Regions from separate parts of the Gordonia sp. LUNF6 genome, predicted to be linked through region 2. Evidence: riboswitches for the same ligand, from Rfam matches in the RefSeq annotation. Region 2 holds a riboswitch; the other holds the start of a gene.
The links. Region 2 has a riboswitch for thiamine pyrophosphate ahead of thiC (phosphomethylpyrimidine synthase ThiC). Riboswitches for the same ligand answer to the same signal wherever they lie in the genome.
Positions count from the first base shown of each region.

Region 1: linked by a shared signal. The riboswitch ahead of ACK8HH_RS01930 (FAD-dependent oxidoreductase) and the one ahead of thiC (phosphomethylpyrimidine synthase ThiC) in region 2 are both predicted to bind thiamine pyrophosphate.

Region 1 covers NZ_CP178181.1:415,580-424,078, reverse strand. The annotation lists gene ACK8HH_RS01945 (EamA/RhaT family transporter) at 1-563, shown strand, start outside; gene ACK8HH_RS01940 (thiazole synthase) at 571-1,368, opposite strand; gene thiS (sulfur carrier protein ThiS) at 1,361-1,558, opposite strand; gene ACK8HH_RS01930 (FAD-dependent oxidoreductase) at 1,549-2,706, opposite strand; TPP riboswitch at 2,699-2,812, opposite strand; gene thiE (thiamine phosphate synthase) at 2,856-3,533, shown strand; gene ACK8HH_RS01920 (hypothetical protein) at 3,793-4,155, shown strand; gene ACK8HH_RS01915 (NUDIX hydrolase) at 4,193-4,651, opposite strand; gene ACK8HH_RS01910 (hypothetical protein) at 4,781-6,229, shown strand; gene ACK8HH_RS01905 (glutamate ABC transporter substrate-binding protein) at 6,226-7,209, shown strand; gene ACK8HH_RS01900 (serine/threonine-protein kinase) at 7,214-8,499, shown strand, end outside.
Region 2 covers NZ_CP178181.1:3,522,661-3,531,159, forward strand. The annotation lists gene ACK8HH_RS16415 (LytR C-terminal domain-containing protein) at 1-247, opposite strand, end outside; gene ACK8HH_RS16420 (DUF3263 domain-containing protein) at 305-661, opposite strand; gene ACK8HH_RS16425 (peptide deformylase) at 830-1,420, shown strand; gene ACK8HH_RS16430 (GCN5 family acetyltransferase) at 1,431-2,147, shown strand; gene ACK8HH_RS16435 (ribonuclease domain-containing protein) at 2,178-2,690, shown strand; gene ACK8HH_RS16440 (barstar family protein) at 2,687-3,172, shown strand; gene ACK8HH_RS16445 (exodeoxyribonuclease III) at 3,177-3,959, shown strand; gene ACK8HH_RS16450 (GNAT family N-acetyltransferase) at 3,988-4,338, opposite strand; TPP riboswitch at 4,465-4,578, shown strand; gene thiC (phosphomethylpyrimidine synthase ThiC) at 4,570-6,261, shown strand; gene thiD (bifunctional hydroxymethylpyrimidine kinase/phosphomethylpyrimidine kinase) at 6,309-7,121, shown strand; gene ACK8HH_RS16465 (helix-turn-helix domain-containing protein) at 7,140-8,210, opposite strand.

The DNA of each region.
Region 1 (8,499 bases), 860 kb from region 2:
TCGGCGTGTCGTCGTCCCCGGGCGTCAAGGACAGCGCGTCGATGACCTTCCACTGGGGTCTGATGATCGCGACCATCCTGCTGTGCACCGTCTCCCTGGTCGGCGTGTACCGGGGCGGTAAGTTCGCCGCGCCGATCGGCGGTGCCGGCGCGGGGCTGCTGTTCGGCGTGATCGCGTGTTCGGTCCGGGTGCTCGACGGCCTGGAGAAGTTCGACATCCTGACCATCCTGGGTGACCCCGCGGCGTGGTCGATCGCGATCGCCGGAGCGATCGGTTTCTACGTGCAGACGGTGACGCTGCAGGTCGGTGCCGTCAGCGGCGTGACCGCGATGCTGGTGGTCGGTGAGACCGCGGGCCCCAGCATCATCGGCGTGGCCTTCCTGGGCGACAGCGCACACCCCGGTCTCGGCTGGCTCGCGGTGGTCGGCTTCATCGGCGCCGTGGTCGGCGCGGTCCTCGTCGCCTGGTACGGCACCGGCGACCCCGACCACTTCGGGGAGGCCCCGCCGGAGAAGGGCGGATGGCGCCGCGGCCGCGAGCAGGTCGACGACGCGGACCGCTGACGCGTCCTCAGCAGATCGCGGAACGGCTCGGCGAGGATGCCTGCGCCCAGAACCGCTTCGGGATCCGGCCGGCGTGCGCGGCCAGGTATCCGGCGACGACGGCGTGGCGCATGGCCGCGGCCATCGCCGCCGGGTCGTCCGCGCGCGTGACCGCCGAGGCCAGCAGGACGGCGTCGCAGCCGAGTTCCATGGCCAGTGCCGCGTCGCTCGCCGTCCCGATGCCGGCGTCGAGCACCACCGGCACCTCGGCCCGCGCGACGATCATCTCGATGTTGTGTGGATTGGAGATGCCGAGCCCGGTCCCGATCGGCGAGCCCAGCGGCATCACCGCGGCCACCCCCGCGTCTTGCAGACGCAGAGCGAGGACCGGGTCGTCGTTGGTGTACGCGAGAACCTGAAAGCCGTCGGCGACCAGCGCCGATGCGGCGTCCACCAACTCGAGCGGATCGGGCAGCAACGTGCGGTCGTCGGCCACCACTTCCAGCTTGACCAGATCCGTCTCGCACGCCTCACGGGCGAGCTGCGCGGTCAGTACCGCCTCGGCCGTGGTGTGACAGCCCGCCGTGTTCGGCAGGACCGCGATTCCGAGGCGACGCAGCAGGTCGAGCACACCGGTCCCGGACTCCGGACTGATGCGGCGCATCGCCACCGTCGTCAGCTCGGTTCCGGAGGCGATCAATGCACGTTCGAGCACAGCGAGATTCGGCGCGCCGCCGGTCCCCGTGATGAGCCGCGAACCGAACTCGCGGCCGGCCACGGACAGCGGCGGCACCTCCCCGACCGGTCCCTGTGCTGTGTCAGCCACCCTGCACCGCCGTCAGGATGTCGATCTCGGCGTACGCACCGAGCGGTCGGTCCCACTCGGCTTTGGAACGCACCACCCCGTCCACGGCCACCGCGACTCCGCAGTCGGGCAGGTCGAGGTGGGCCAGCAGCCCGGTGACGGTCGGCGCGTCATCGAAGGTGACGGTGTCGCCGTTGACGGTCAGTTCCATGTCGGCTCCCTGTTGTCGGTGTTGTCAGTTGCGATCGGATCCACCCGCGAGTCCGGTCCGCGCCGATCCGGCGGTCGGAGGAGGGCGGCCACGCGCGCCGCGGTCCACGGGGCGAGCGCGATGCCGTTGCGGCCGTGCCCGGCGGCGACGAGAATCCGCTCGTCCACCCGCCGCACCACGGGCACACCGTCCGGCGACGACGGGCGGATCCCCGCGCCCGCCTCGGCGAGTTCGTAGGTGCGCAGTCCCGGCATCAGCTCGGCGGCGTCGGCGAGCAGATCGCCCACCCCGCCCGCCAGCGGCATCCGATCACCGTCGTCGTAGGCCTCGTACTGGGTGGCGCCCACGACCACCCCGTCATCCCTCGGCACCAGGTACAGGGCGCGCCCATGCCAGCGGGCCCGGATCACATGCGTCGGCGGCGGCACCGACCAACGTGTGCGGCGCAGTCGGAGGATCTCGCCCTTCTCACCGCGGAGTTCCACGCTCGGCAGCAGCCTGCGGGAACCGAGGCCGGCCGCGACCAGCACCTGATCCCCGGGGATCGTCGACAGATCGGTCACCCGCCCGCGCTCCCAGATCACTCCGCGGCTCTTGAGCGCGCGTTGCAGCGCGGCGATCAGCCGCCGGTTGTCGAGCGACCCCTCACCGACCGCGTGAAACCCTCCGGCCACGCCGCGCACCAGCGCGGGTTCGGCTGCACGCAGCTCGGCCGGTGTCATCGCGGGCAGCCGGTCGGCGTCGCCGGGCGACGTGGACAGCCCGAACCGCACCTGTGTCCGCAGGTGCTCCAGGTCGGCCGGCGCGGCACCGATCAGCAAGCTGTCGGCGGCCGTCCGCACGGTCGGATCGCCGAGTCGTTCGAGCAGGGCGGGCCATCGCGCCACCGAGTCCCGCGAGATCGCCAGCAGCCGGTCCTCGCCGGGATGTCCTTCTGCGAAGCAGCCGAGCATGCCGCCCGCGACGTGCGCGGCCCGCTCCTGCGGTCCGGCGTCGAAGACGCGCACCCGCCATCCGCGGTCGGCGGCGGACAGGGCGCACGTGAGGCCGACGACGCCGCCCCCGATCACCGACAGCTCACCGACTCGCTCAGTGCGAGGGTCCATCGGAGAGGCGATCTGTTCGCCGGATGCGGTTTCACCAGACATGACGTCAGCCTTCCTTCGCCGGCATGACCCGGATCAGGTGTGACGGTCAGCGCCGGCGCAGCGCACTCTCAGCCCGGCGGACCTCCGGACTCCCGTGTCGATAACGCCTCACAGTCTACCGCCCGGCATCGGCGACTACGGTGTCGGTCATGGATGCCCGCACTCGTCTCGCCACCTCCCGCCTGTACCTGTGCACCGACGCGCGGCGCGAGCGCGGCGACCTGATCGACTTCGTCCGGAGCGCTCTCGCGGGCGGCGTCGACATCGTCCAGCTGCGCGACAAGAATTCGCCCGGGGAACGCGAGTTCGGCGAGCTCACCGCCGTGCAGGAGCTGGAACTGCTGCGGCGGCTGCGCGAACTGACGCACGCCGCGGGTGCGCTGCTGGCGGTCAACGACCGGGCCGACGTCGCGGTCGCGTCCGGCGCCGACGTCCTCCACGTCGGCCAGGACGATCTGCCGCCCGCCACCGCCCGGCGCATCGTCGGCCCCGACGTGGTGATCGGCCGCTCCACGCACACCGTGGAGCAGGCGCTCACCGCCGATGCCGATCCCGACGTGGACTACTTCTGTACCGGCCCGTGCTGGACGACGCCGACCAAACCGGGCCGGGCGGCCACTGGACTGGAGTTCGTCAGCGCGGTCGCCGCGGCGCGGCCCAGCAAGGCGTGGTTCGCGATCGGCGGCATCGACCTGCCCCGCGTTCGAGAGGTCACCGACGCGGGCGGCGAGCGCATCGTGGTGGTCCGGGCGATCACCGGTGCCGACGATCCCGCGACCGCCGCGCGCGACCTCCGGACGGCTTGCCTTTCCGGCACGGCGGAGTAAGCTGCTTGCCATCATGACGTGGAAGCTTCTTGTAGCCCGCCGCAGCGGGGTCTGATTCGACCGACCCCCCGCTGCGGGGTTGTCGTCTCTCCACATTCTCTGAGCTCGTCGGTCATCGAATCTTCGACCGAAATGAAGGCTCCCGATGCGTTCCATTCAGATCCTGCCGACATCCTGTACCCGTAACGGATACGACCGTCCGCAGCAGTCCCGCTCCTCTCGGCGACTGCCGAACTGGTTCCCACGGGAGGCGGCCGACATGACCACTTCGAGTTTCGACCAGACCTACGCACCCGCCGGCGACATCGCGTTGGAGGCGATCACGATCGAGCCGGGTCGCGGCGACACCGTCACCTGCCGCGCACGGATCAATCTCGGCCGACGATGCCACGACGTCAGCGCCACCGCGGTCGGCGCCATCGGCGCGATGACCGAGGTGCTGTACGCACTGGGCGCGGGCGTCGAGATCGTCTCGCTGTACCAGCATCAGGAGGACGGCGAGACCGTCACCTACCTGCTCTGCGAACGCGATCTGCACCGGAGTTGGTCGTACGGCCGGGGCCGCACCGGCGACGAGGCCACCATCAACGCGCTGATCGCGGGAGCCAATCAGCTGGCGTGAGCTCGCTCAGGTGGGCCCGAGCTCGGGCGGGCCGGACTCAGGTGAGCCGGGCCAGCAGCCCCGGCCACGCCTTCGCCAGACCGGGATGCAGCGGCAGCTCGGCCACCGACTCGGCGGGCACCCAGCGCAGTTCGGCGGACTCCCCGTTGCCGACCGTCGCGACCGGCGAATCAGCCTTGGCGATGACCGTCGTGTAACTCCACTCCGGCGCCGAGTGCGTGACGATCGACTCGATCACCGCGACGTCCGACTCAGCTATCCCGGCTTCCTCGTGCGCTTCACGCACCGCGGCCTGTTCCACGCTCTCGTGCGAGTCGCGGGCACCGCCCGGCAGCCCCCACGTACCGCCCTGATGCGACCACACGGCGCGATGCTGGAGCAGCACCACGACGCCTGAGTCGGCCGGCGCGCACAGCAGCAGACCCGCCGCCCCGAAGCGTCCCCAGTAGCGCGCACCGTCCGCACCGAACACCCAGCCGTCACCGTCACCGCGCACCCTGCGACCTCCTGCACCGACCCACCGACTTCAGATCGGCTTCTCTGACGAATCACCGTACCGGGCTGTCCGTCTACTCGCAGCCGCGCCGACTAGGGTTGAGCGCAGCACATCCGAAAGGGACAACTCGTGGCCGGCCAGGTTTACCGAGTGCGCTCGGCACTCACGCATGCGGGCCGCAGTGTGCTGCCCGACCGTGGCGCGCCGAGCCCCACTCTGCGCCAGGTGATCGCCGACCGGCGCGAGATCGCCGCCATGACCCGCGAGCGGGTCTCGTCGCCGTTGCTGACGATGCGCTTCTACGCGACCACCACGCCCGGCAAACTCGTCATCATCCTGCTCGCGATGGTCCTCGCATGCGGTCTCACCGGCTGGTACTCGTCCGTCTCGCTCACCGAGCGAAGCCAGACCCTCGAAGCACTCGTCGACCGCGCCGAGCCGCAGGCCGAGGCCGCCGAGGTCCTCTACAGTTCGCTGTCGGTGGCCGACGCCGCGGCCAACTCCGCGTTCATCTCCGGCGGCCGCGAGTCCCCCGACCTCCGCGCGGAGTACACCGACTCCATCGCGACGGCGTCCTCCGCGCTCATCGCCGCCGCGGACGGACTGTCCACGGCGGCGGAGGTGTCCGAGCGCGACAAGCCCTCGCGTGACGATCTCGACACCATCGCCACCAGCATCCCGGTGTACACGGGCCTCATCGAGACCGCACGCACCAACAACCGGCTCGCGAACCCCGTCGGATCGGCCTACCTCAGCGAGGCCTCGTCATTGATGATCGAGACCATCCTGCCCGCGGCGCAACGCCTCTACGAGGACCGGTCGTCGGCGATCTCCGACCCCCAGCGCACCCTCACCGTCCCACCGTGGGGCGTCTACGTGGCGCTGCTGATCATCATCGCGATGCTGATCGTCACCGGACGCTATCTGGCCCGGCGCACGCGGCGCCACTTCAACATCGGTCTCATCGGCGCGCTCACCGCGATGATCCTCGGCACGGTCTGGCTGCTCATCTCGGGACTGCTGTCGGTGGCCGCGGCCAACACAGCGAAGACCGCCGGTGCCGATCCGCTGCACACGCTGACCACCATGCGGATCCTCACACAGCAGGCGCGGTCGGCCGAGACGCTGTCGCTGGTCCGCCGGTCCGATCCGGGAGAACTCGACGTCGGCTTCAGCAAGGATCTCGAGGAGATCCACGATCACGCCGACCAACTCGCGAACGACCCCGAACACGCCGACGACCACGGCCTGACGCAGCCGCTCACCGACGTCCAGTCGGCGCTCGAACGTTGGCGCAGTGCCCACGAGGAGGTGGGCCGTCGGCTGGCGAGCGGTGACTACACGGCCGCGCGGGCCCTGACCATCGGCAACGGCAAGATCAGCACCGCAACCGGATACAACGAGGTCAACGACGCGCTGGTCAAGGCGATAGGCCAGGCGCGCACCACGTTCCGCGACAACATCAGCACCGCCCAGCGTCTGCTCGGCTTCACCGGCACGGGTATCGGCGTGCTGTGCGGGGTGGCCGCCGTGGCGGTCGCGATCGGCCTGTTCCCCCGGATCCGGGAGTACCGATGACAGCCTCCGCGTCCGCCCGCCGCCTGATCGTACTGCTGTGTCTCATCGCGTCCGGCCTCACCGCATGCGCCACCGTGACCAGCACCCCCAGCGAGCCGCCGTCCACCACCGCGCACGCGCCGTTCCCGCCCGACGTCGGTTTCGGCGCGCAGCCCGACGCGCCGGCGCCCGACTCCGACTGCGCCGCGATCGCCGGACTCCGGCCGGGACCGCTGTCCGAACCGCGGCAGATGCCGCCCGGATCGACGATGGACCGGATCGCCAAGCGCGGACGGCTGATCGTCGGCACCGACCTCGGCAGCAATCCGCTGAGTTTCCGCGATCCGATCACCGGCGACGTCAAAGGATTCGACATCGACGTCGCGCACTGGATCGCCGAGGCGATCTTCGGGGATCCGAATCTGATCGAGTACCGGATGATCACGAACGAGAACCGAATCCAGGCGCTGGAGAACGGCGCGGTCGACGTCGTCGTCAAAACGATGTCGATCACGTGCGATCGGCTCAAGTCGATCGACTTCTCGGTGCCCTACTACGCCGCCGCCCAGCAGATCCTCGCGTACCGCAATTCGGGTATCTCACAGGCATCCGATCTCGCCGGGAAGAACGTCTGCGCCACTCGCTCCTCCACTTCCATCGCGCGTGTGGAACGTGCTGTTCCGAGCGCGAAATATCTCACCACCGCGAGTTGGGCCGACTGCCTGGTGATGATGCAGCAGGGGCAGGTGGACGCGATCACCTCGGACGACTCCATACTCGCCGGGATCGCCGCGCAGGATCCGTGGGTCCACGTGGTCGGCGACAGCCTCGGAACGGAGTACTACGGAGTGGGGATACCCAAGGGGCAGGATGACTTCGCGCGATTCATCAACGGCGTGATCGCGGCCCGCGAGGCCGACGGCAGCTGGCAGCGGTCCTACGACGAGTGGCTGTCGATCCTCGGGCCCGGATCCCCGCCGCCGACGATGTACCGGGATTGACGTGATGAGCGATATCAAGAAGAAGCGCAACAAGAACGGCGACGCCGAGCCGGTCGCCACCGAGGCGACCGAGCTCCCGGCCGAGACACAGGCCTCGGCAGTCGAACCCACACAGACCGAGGCCTCCGAGTCGGTCCAGACACAGGCGGGCACCGTCCCCGCGCCGATGGGCACTGTCGGGGACACCGCGCCTACGGCGACCGTCACCCAGTCGACGCAGGTGCGGCGGATCCTCGACGACATCGCCGCCTCACGCAGGAAGAGCCGCAAGAGCGCCCACGTCCACGACCGCCGCCTCGGCAGTGAACTGGTCCAGCTTCCCGAGATCACCGACATCGACCCCGCGGACGCCGTCCTGGCCGACCCGGTGATCGCGCCGAGCAAGCGCAAGTGCTGGAACTGCGGCGAGCCGGTGGGCCGGAAGTCGGGCCGCGGCAAGGGACCGCTCAGCGGCACCTGCTGGAACTGCGGGTCGCGGTACTCGTTCGTCCCCGGTCTCAAACGGGGCACGATGGTCGCCGATCAGTACGAGATCGCCGGCGCGATCGCGCACGGCGGCATCGGATGGATCTACCTGGCTGTGGACCACAACGTCTCCGACCGCCCCGTCGTCCTGAAGGGCCTGCTGAACTCGTCGGACTCACAGGCTCAGGCGGTAGCCATCGCCGAACGGCAGTTCCTCGCCTCGGTGAACGATCCGGGCATCGTGAAGATCTTCAACTTCGTGGAGGGCGTCACGGAGGACGGGCGGTCCGTCGGCTACATCGTGATGGAGTACGTCGGCGGTCACACGCTCAAACAGCTGACCACCAACGAGGACGGCACCTCATCGCTGCTCCCGATCGAGCAGGCGATGGCCTACATCCTCGAAGTGCTCTCGGCCGTCGGATACCTGCATTCGGTGGGCCTGGTCTACAACGACGTGAAACCCGACAACATCATGATCACCAGCGATGAGGTCAAGCTCATCGACCTGGGTGCGGTCTCCGCGATCAACGGGACCGGGCATCTCTACGGCACGCCCGGGTTCCAGGCTCCGGAGATCGTGCAGACGGGCCCGCAGATCGTCACCGACATCTACAGCATCGGCCGCACACTGGCCGTCCTCACCGTCGACATGCCGATGGCCGACGGCCGATACCTCGACGGACTGCCCGACCCGCGAACCACTCCGCTGTTCGTGGAGAATCCGTCGTTCTACTTCCTGCTGCACCGGGCCACATCCCCCGACCCCGCCGAACGATTCTCGTCCGCGGAGGAGATGACCACGCAGGTGCTCAACGTGCTGCG
Region 2 (8,499 bases):
CTTCGGTGTCCGCGGCGGGCGCGGTGCTGCTGGACGGAGACTTGCTCGACGTCGCCTGCTCCTGCTGCTTCTCCGACTCGGCGGCGGCCTGTGCGCTCTGCCCGGCGGCCTTGAGGCCGGCGTCGGGATCTTCACCGCTGGTCGTCAACTGATGGATGCCGAGGCCGAGGCAGACGACCGCGATCGCCAACAGCAGCATGGCACCCGCACGCAGCGGAAGTCGGTTGTTCTCTCGCTCAGCATTCATCACGGCAACTCTAACCCACCGGCCACCCGCGCAGCCCGTGCGCCGGCCGCGCCCGCGTCAGGTGATCTCGAACCCGAGCCGTCGTGCCGCGCGGGCCTTCTGGCGCGAGGCGCGGAGCCGGCGCAGACGCTTCACCAGCATCGGATCGGCGGCGAGCGCCTCCGGGCGGTCCACCAGTGCCCCCAGCACCTGGTAGTAGCGGGTCGCGGACAGGTTGAACAGTTCCTTGATCGCGTCTTCCTTGGATCCCGCGTACTTCCACCACTGCCGCTCGAAGTTCAGGATCTCCCGCTCACGCCGGGTCAGTCCGTCGGGACCCACCTCGTGGGGGTCGAGGTTCGCAGCCTGGTCGCGGGCTCCGTCGATCGCCGAGGGGTCGTCGCCCTGCGGGCTACTCGCCGTTGCGCCGTTCATCTCGCTCCTCAAACAGCTGGACCGTGCATTCACACCGGCTCGCACGCCGCCTCGGCGCACGAATGACATCAGTGTGGTTCCGTCGAACATCTAACCACGATCGCGGCCGCCGTCCGTGCCGACGCACCGCAGCGAAACCGGACCTCTCGCGCAGTAGACTGCTCTGTCATGGCAATTCTCCCGATCTGCATCATCGGCGAACCCGTGCTGCACCAGCCGACCACCCCGGTCGAACTCGACGCCGACTCGAAGCCCTCGGCCGAGATCGTCGCTCTGCTCGACGACATGTACGAGACCATGGACGCCGCCAACGGCGTCGGACTCGCGGCGAATCAAGTGGGCCGGCCGCTCCGGATGTTCGTCTACGACTGCCCCGACGCCGGCGTGCGCCGGCGCGGCGAGGTGATCAATCCGATCCTGGAGACCTCCGAGATCCCCGAGACGATGCCCGATCCCGACGACAACGACGAAGGCTGTCTCTCGGTGCCCGGGGAGGGCTTTCCGACGGGGCGGGCCGACTGGGCCAAGGTGGTCGGCACCGACCGCAACGGCGACCGCGTCGAGATCGAGGGCACCGGATTCTTCGCCCGGATGCTGCAGCACGAGACCGGACACCTCGACGGATTCCTTTACGTCGACGTGCTGATCGGGCGCAACGCGCGGGCGGCCAAGAAGGCGATCAAGCGCAACGGCTGGGGCGTGCCCGGCCTCACCTGGCTGCCGGGCACCGTCACCGATCCGTTCGGCCACGACGACTGACCCGCCCGCCGTGCCGTCGCCGGACCCGTCGCCCGTCTCTCGCGGACCGCAGCCCGCGGTCGGCGATCGAGTGGTGGTCCGGTACCGGCTCGGCGCCGACGCGCCCGCCGATTGGCGGGCCTCACCCAATCCCCCGACCGATCGCTCCCCCAGCCTGTCGGACATCACCGGGCTGCTCCGGGAGCGGACCGGCGAGGCGATCGTCGTCGAGCGCGACGGCGTCCGCCACCGCATCCGCACCGATGCGATCACGTCGGTGCGACTGCTCTCGCGACGGGTGGTGCGCAACTCCGAGATCCGCGGCGTGGAGCGAGCGCTGATGCGCGCCGCACCGGCCGCCGAGCGAACCGAGACCGACGGGTGGCTCGTCAACGGCGCCGGCGACTCTCTGCGGTCGGGAGCCGCGGCACCGGTCGACTTCGGCTCCACCGCGGCCGGTCTGCCCGCGGCGCTGCGCTGGCTCGACGGCCGGGGGCTGCCGCGCCGCGTGATCGTCGCCGACCGGCTGATGCGCGTCGCCTCGCTGGGTGCGGCGATCGCGAGTTCGGCCGATTACGAGGTGCTGATCGGGCCCGAGCCGACGGGCCCCACTCCGCCCGGCGACAGGGCGCCGATCGCCGACGGGGTGGTCGCGGTGACGGTGGCGGCGTCCGACGACTCGGCCCGCGCGGCGTGGCGAGCACTGAACTTCGAACTGCACCACACGTGCCGCCTGCTGGCTCTGTAGCGGCGGCGCGATGAATTACGGTGGACGGCGATGCCGAACTCCACCGACCCCGACCTGACCAGGCGACGAATCATCGCTTCGGCGCTCGCCGTCATCGCGCTGCTCGCCATCGCGGCGTTCACGTGGTGGATCGACGGCCGCGACAGCCCCGACGACGCGTCGTCCGCACCGACGTCCACGGCCGCCGGCCCGCTCCTCGGCACGTCCACGGCGGCGCCCGGCCCGGCGACGGTCGAGGCGAGGGGCGGCGACGCTCCCACCCGGGTCACCAAGACGCTGAACGAGATCGATTCGGGCCGGTGGCCGGAGGCGGCGAACGCCCCGGGCACCCACGGCGGCGACACCTTCCGGAACAACGAGCGCAAGCTGCCGGTCAAGTCCGCAGACGGGCGGCGCATCGTCTACAAGGAATGGGACGTCAACCCCAAGAAGCCGGGACGCGGACGTGACGCCGAACGCATCGTGACCGGCAGCGACGGGTCCGCCTGGTACACCCTCGACCACTATCGGACCTTCGTCCAGATCCGGGGGCCGTCGGCGTGACCACCGCTTCCCTGACCGAATTCCTCGCCGGCGAGGGCCCGGCGACAGCGCTCGCGATCGGCGACGTCACCACTTACCGCACCGGCGCAGCGGTCCGGCGGTTGCCGGGCGACCGGATGCGCACGTTGGACGGACTGTACGACCTCTTCGCCGCCGCATGGGACTTCCCCGGCCACTTCGGGCACAACAAAGACGCGTTCGACGACTGCATGGGCGACCTCCCCACCGGTCTGCGGACCCCCACCGGCGCTCGGGCGACGGCATTGCTGACCGTCGTCTCCGATGCCGGCCGACTCCTGGCCGACGCTCCGGAAGGCGACTTCGATTGGTTCGCCACCTCCCCCGCGCACTGGCGGGAGCGGCTGCGCCGATCGGGCCGCCGCTTCGGACTCGTCCTGCTCACGTCCGCCGACGACGCGGCCGCCGTCGCAGGCCGATGGGAGGGTGCCGGTGCGCCCCTGATGCGGTTGCGGCAGGATTGACGCCATGCGCCTGGCGACGTGGAACGTGAACTCGATCCGCGCCCGATCCGAGCAGGTCGTGGCATGGATGAATCGGCATGCGATCGATGTGCTCGCGATGCAGGAGACCAAGTGCACCGACGATCAGTTCCCGGTGATGAGTTTTCTGGCCCACGGCTACGACGTCGCGTTCCACGGGTCGAGCGGATACAACGGCGTCGCGATCGCGTCCCGGATCGGGGTGCACGACATCCACATCGGATTCGACGGGCAGCCGCTCTACGCCGGTGAACGGGAGGCGCGAGCCATCTCGGCGACCTGCGGTGGCGTGCGCGTCTGGAGCCTGTACGCCCCCAACGGGCGCGAGCCGGGACACGATCACTTCCAGTACAAACTCGACTGGCTCAGCGCCCTCGCCGATGTCACATCGCTGGAACTGTCGCACGATCCCGCCGCCCAGGTCGCTCTCGCCGGAGACTGGAATGTGGCGCCGACCGACGAGGACGTGTGGGACCCCGAGTACTTCGCGTCCCGCACGCACACCTCCGACGAGGAGCGCGCCGCCTTCCGCCGCTTCGTCGAAGGCGGATTCGTCGACAGCGCGGCCCCCTTCACCCCCGGTCCGGGGACCTACACCTTCTGGGACTACCAGGCCGGGCGCTTCGCCCGCAACGAGGGCATGCGCATCGACTTCGCGCTCTGCTCCCCCGCCTTGGACGACCGTATCCACGACGCCTTCATCGACCGCGACGCCCGCGCCGCGGAGGGCGCCAGCGATCACGCCCCCCTCGTGTTCGACCTGAGCTGATCCCGGCGGGTGCGCCGGTCGGTCCGCCTCAGGCGGAGGCCATCGCCACCATGCCGGGATGGGCGTCGAGGAAGTGCTTGGTGAAGGTGCACAGCGGCCGCACCTTGAGCTGGTTGTCGCGCATGTACTGCATGGCGCCGCCGGTGAGCCGAGTGGCCAGCCCGTGGCCGCTGTACTCGTCGTAGAGGACCGTGTGGAGGATCGTCACCACCTCGCCGTCGGGACCGTCGTCGATGCGATAGCCGAGCACGCCGACCAGGTCGCCGCCCACCCGCAACTCGAAGCGCTCCCGCTCCGGATTGTGGGACACCTCGGAGATCTGGTGCAGCAGCGAGCGCGCCGACTGCGGCGGATGCGAGTGACGGACTTTGCGATGCATTCGTTGACCTCCTGTGACCAGCGTCACAAGATTACGTTCGTTCGACGGGGAGACGCAAGTCACATCTGTCACATCTGCATCACGATGCGACGCGACCGGACGACGTGAGTATGGTGGGCACCGCACAACTTCACACGCGGGGGCTCCCACGGAACCGGGGGCTGAGATGGCGACAGGCGGTCGTCGACCGCCTGAACCTGTCCGGATAATGCCGGCGTAGGGAGGATCATCATGGGCACATCCATGCCTGGAACCACACGTGACGACGCCACCGCCGAGGTGACCTGCGGCCCCATCGAGGGCAGCAGCAAGGTCTACCTCGACGTCGACGGCATGGCCGTTCCCCAGCGTCGAGTGCATCTGACGAACGGCGAGCACCTCGACCTCTACGACACCTCCGGTCCGTACACCGACTCGTCGGCGACCATCGACCTCGAGAAGGGGCTGGCGAAGACGCGCGACTCCTGGGAACGGCCGGCACCGGTGCCCGTGGGCGGGCACGACGCGGCCACCCAGCTGGCCTGGGCACGCGCCGGGATCGTGACGCCGGAGATGAGATACATCGCCGCGCGCGAGGGCGTCGACGCCGAGCTGGTCCGCAGCGAAGTGGCCGCCGGACGCGCGGTGATTCCGGTCAATCACCGCCACCCCGAGTCGGAGCCGATGATCATCGGCAAGGCCTTCGCGGTGAAGGTGAACGCGAACATCGGCAACTCTGCCGTCACCTCGTCCATCGCCGAAGAGGTGGAGAAGATGGTCTGGGCCACCCGGTGGGGCGCCGACACCATCATGGATCTCTCGACCGGCAAGGACATCCACCTCACTCGCGAATGGATCCTGCGCAACTCCCCCGTCCCGGTCGGAACCGTGCCGATCTACCAGGCGCTCGAGAAGGTGAACGGCGATCCCACGCGCCTGACCTGGGAGATCTACCGCGACACCGTCATCGAACAGGCCGAACAGGGCGTCGACTACATGACCGTGCACGCCGGCGTGCTCCTGCGTTACGTCCCGCTGACCGCCAAGCGGGTGACCGGCATCGTCTCGCGCGGCGGCTCCATCATGGCCGCATGGTGTCTGGCCCACCACACTGAGTCGTTCCTGTACACGCACTTCGACGAGCTGTGCGAGATCTTCGCGCGGTACGACATCACCTTCTCGCTCGGCGACGGCCTGCGCCCCGGGTCCATCGCCGATGCGAACGACGAGGCGCAGTTCGCCGAACTGCGGACCCTGGGCGAGCTGACGAAGATCGCCAAGAGCCACGGCGTACAGGTGATGATCGAGGGCCCCGGGCACGTCCCGATGCACAAGATCGCCGAGAACGTCCGGCTCGAGGAAGAGCTGTGTGAGGAGGCCCCGTTCTACACGCTCGGCCCGCTCGCCACCGACATCGCGCCGGCCTACGACCACATCACCTCCGCGATCGGCGCCGCGATGATCGCGCAGGCCGGCACGGCGATGCTCTGCTACGTGACGCCGAAGGAGCACCTGGGGCTGCCGAACCGGGACGACGTGAAGGTCGGCGTCATCACCTACAAGATCGCGGCACACTCGGCCGACCTCGCCAAGGGTCATCCGCGCGCCCAGGAACGCGACGACGCCCTCAGCAAGGCGCGCTTCGAGTTCCGCTGGACCGATCAGTTCAACCTCGCGCTCGATCCCGACACGGCACGCGAGTACCACGATGAGACGATGCCCGCCGAGCCGGCGAAGACCGCGCACTTCTGCTCCATGTGCGGCCCCAAGTTCTGCTCCATGCGGATCTCGGCCGACGTCCGCACCTATGCACAGGAGAACGGGCTCGTCACGCAGGAGGACATCGACGCGCGGCTGGCACAGGACATGGCGGCCAAATCGGCCGAGTTCGCGGCGGCGGGAAACCAGGTGTACCTGCCGATCTCCGAGGCCGCCGCGCCGTGACCCTGCGGCTTCCGCAGGCCGGCCCCGGCGTCACCCCGGTCCGGGTGATGACCGTGGCCGGCTCCGATTCCGGCGGCGGCGCGGGCATTCAGGCCGATATGCGCACCTTCGCGATGCTCGGCCTGCACGCCTGCGTCGCGGTCACCGCGGTGACCGTGCAGAACTCCACCGGGGTCACCGGAATCCAGGAGATCGATCCGGCGGTGGTCGCGGCGCAGATGCACTCGGTGGTTCCCGACATCGGCGTCTGTGCGGTCAAGACGGGGATGCTGGCCTCCGATCCGATCATCACGGCGATCGCCGAGGCCGCGACGCAGCTCGGCATCGGCGGTGACACGGGAGTGCCGCTGGTGGTCGATCCCGTCTGCGCGTCGATGCACGGCGATCCCCTGCTGGCGTCCGACGCCCTCGGTGCGCTCACCGAGCGGTTGATGCCGCTCGCCACGGTCGTCACGCCGAACCTGGACGAGGTGCGCCTACTGACCGGGATCGACGTCGTGGACGGTGCGAGCCAACGGGCGGCCGCCGCGGCACTGCGCGAGACGGGCGCCCGGTGGGCCCTGGTGAAGGGCGGCCACCTGCGGGGCAGCGAACACAGCCCCGACATCCTGTACGACGGCCGAGAGTTCCTGGAGTTCCCGGGCAGACGCATCGACACCCCGCACGACCACGGTGCGGGCGACACCCTGGCCGCGGCGATCACCGGCGCGCTGGGCCACGGCTACCGCGTGCCCGACGCCGTGGCCTTCGCGAAGCGGTGGGTCACCCGCGGCCTGGCCGCCGCCTATCCGCTCGGCGCCGGCCACGGCCCGGTGAACCCGCTGTGGCGGCTCGATCCGGCGGCCGACTCCCCGCCGTGACCGGTGCCGGCCCCGCCGCTATCCGCGCACGCGGTGGCGATACTCCACCGGTCCGACGCCGTAGCGCTGCTTGAACCGGTTCCGGAAGGTCGCGACCGTCGGGAAGCCCGATGAGAGCGCGATGGTGCTGATCGAGGCGCCCGCGTTCTGCATGAGCATCTCGTGGGCGGTCTGCAGCCGGCGATCGGCGATCCGGCTCGCGAGCGAGGTGTCGCAGTTCTCGAAGTAGCGGTACAGCTGGCGGCGCGAGAGGTGCAGCCGCTCGGCGATCGCGTCCGGGGAGAAGCTGGGATCGCGGTGGTGGCGGTCGATGAGGTCGCGAGCGGCCTCCTGGACGAACAGGGCGTTGTCCTCGGTGCCGGTCGGAGAACCGTCGAGTTCCGACAGCGCGGCGACGATCAGATCGACGGCGGCCTGCTCCGAGACGGTGCCCGTCGCCTGCCCCGCATTGAGCGCCGAGGTCTCGGCGGCGAATCGGCGGACGAAGACCGCGGCCGCGCGGGCCAGCGGGGTGTTGGCCGCGATGGGACGCTGCAGCCGCTCGGCGATGTGGCGGTGCTTGCCGAGCCGATTGAACGGGATGAGCAGTCCGGACGGGTCGGCCACGGCGTTGGTCACCAGGCTGTGCGGGGTCGCGTTGCTGACGAACACCAGGTCGCCGGGGCCGTAGACGAACTCCCGGCCGTTCTGCCGGATGAGTGACTGTCCGCGCATACCGCTGACACTGACCACCAGAGAGTCCGACGGCTCGTTCCGCACCCGCTCCGCCGTGCGCTCCATCGTCATCGCGGGCTGCAGTGCGCAGTAGGTCACGATCGACGACAGACTCTGTGCGAAGCGCATCGCATGAAAGGTCTCCGGTTCCGCGATGCGGACGTCGACCGTCGGGCTGTAGGCGGTGGTGCCGGAATGGCCGGTGAACCGGTCCGGACGCGGGCGCGTCGGGACACTGCCGACGCCGAGCCGCGCTTCCCATTCGGCGACGGTGCGCGGAGTGAGCCGGGTCGCCAGTCCGGGACGTGCCGCCTGAGGGAACGAAGCGCGCGTATTGGACAGACTTGTCTTGGGCAGGGTTGCACTATGGGGCATGAGGAGACCTTCTACGCATGGGGGACATGGCGAGATGGGCCTGGCTTTGGGAGGGAGCCTTGCTTTCTCATCTGACATACTTGCACACCCAATTATCAGTGTCGAGCGAATCACCAAAAGCGCCAAGGTGATATTCGGGTCACATCGGGCGGGTCCGATCGGCAAACTTGCGTCGCAACTGTCACTACCTGGGGGTAACTGCTAGCAGGCCGGCATCGCGGCATACCCGGCGCGGTACTGTTCTGGGAGACCGCGGCGCGTCGACCCGCCGCGGCCCGCATCGTCTCGT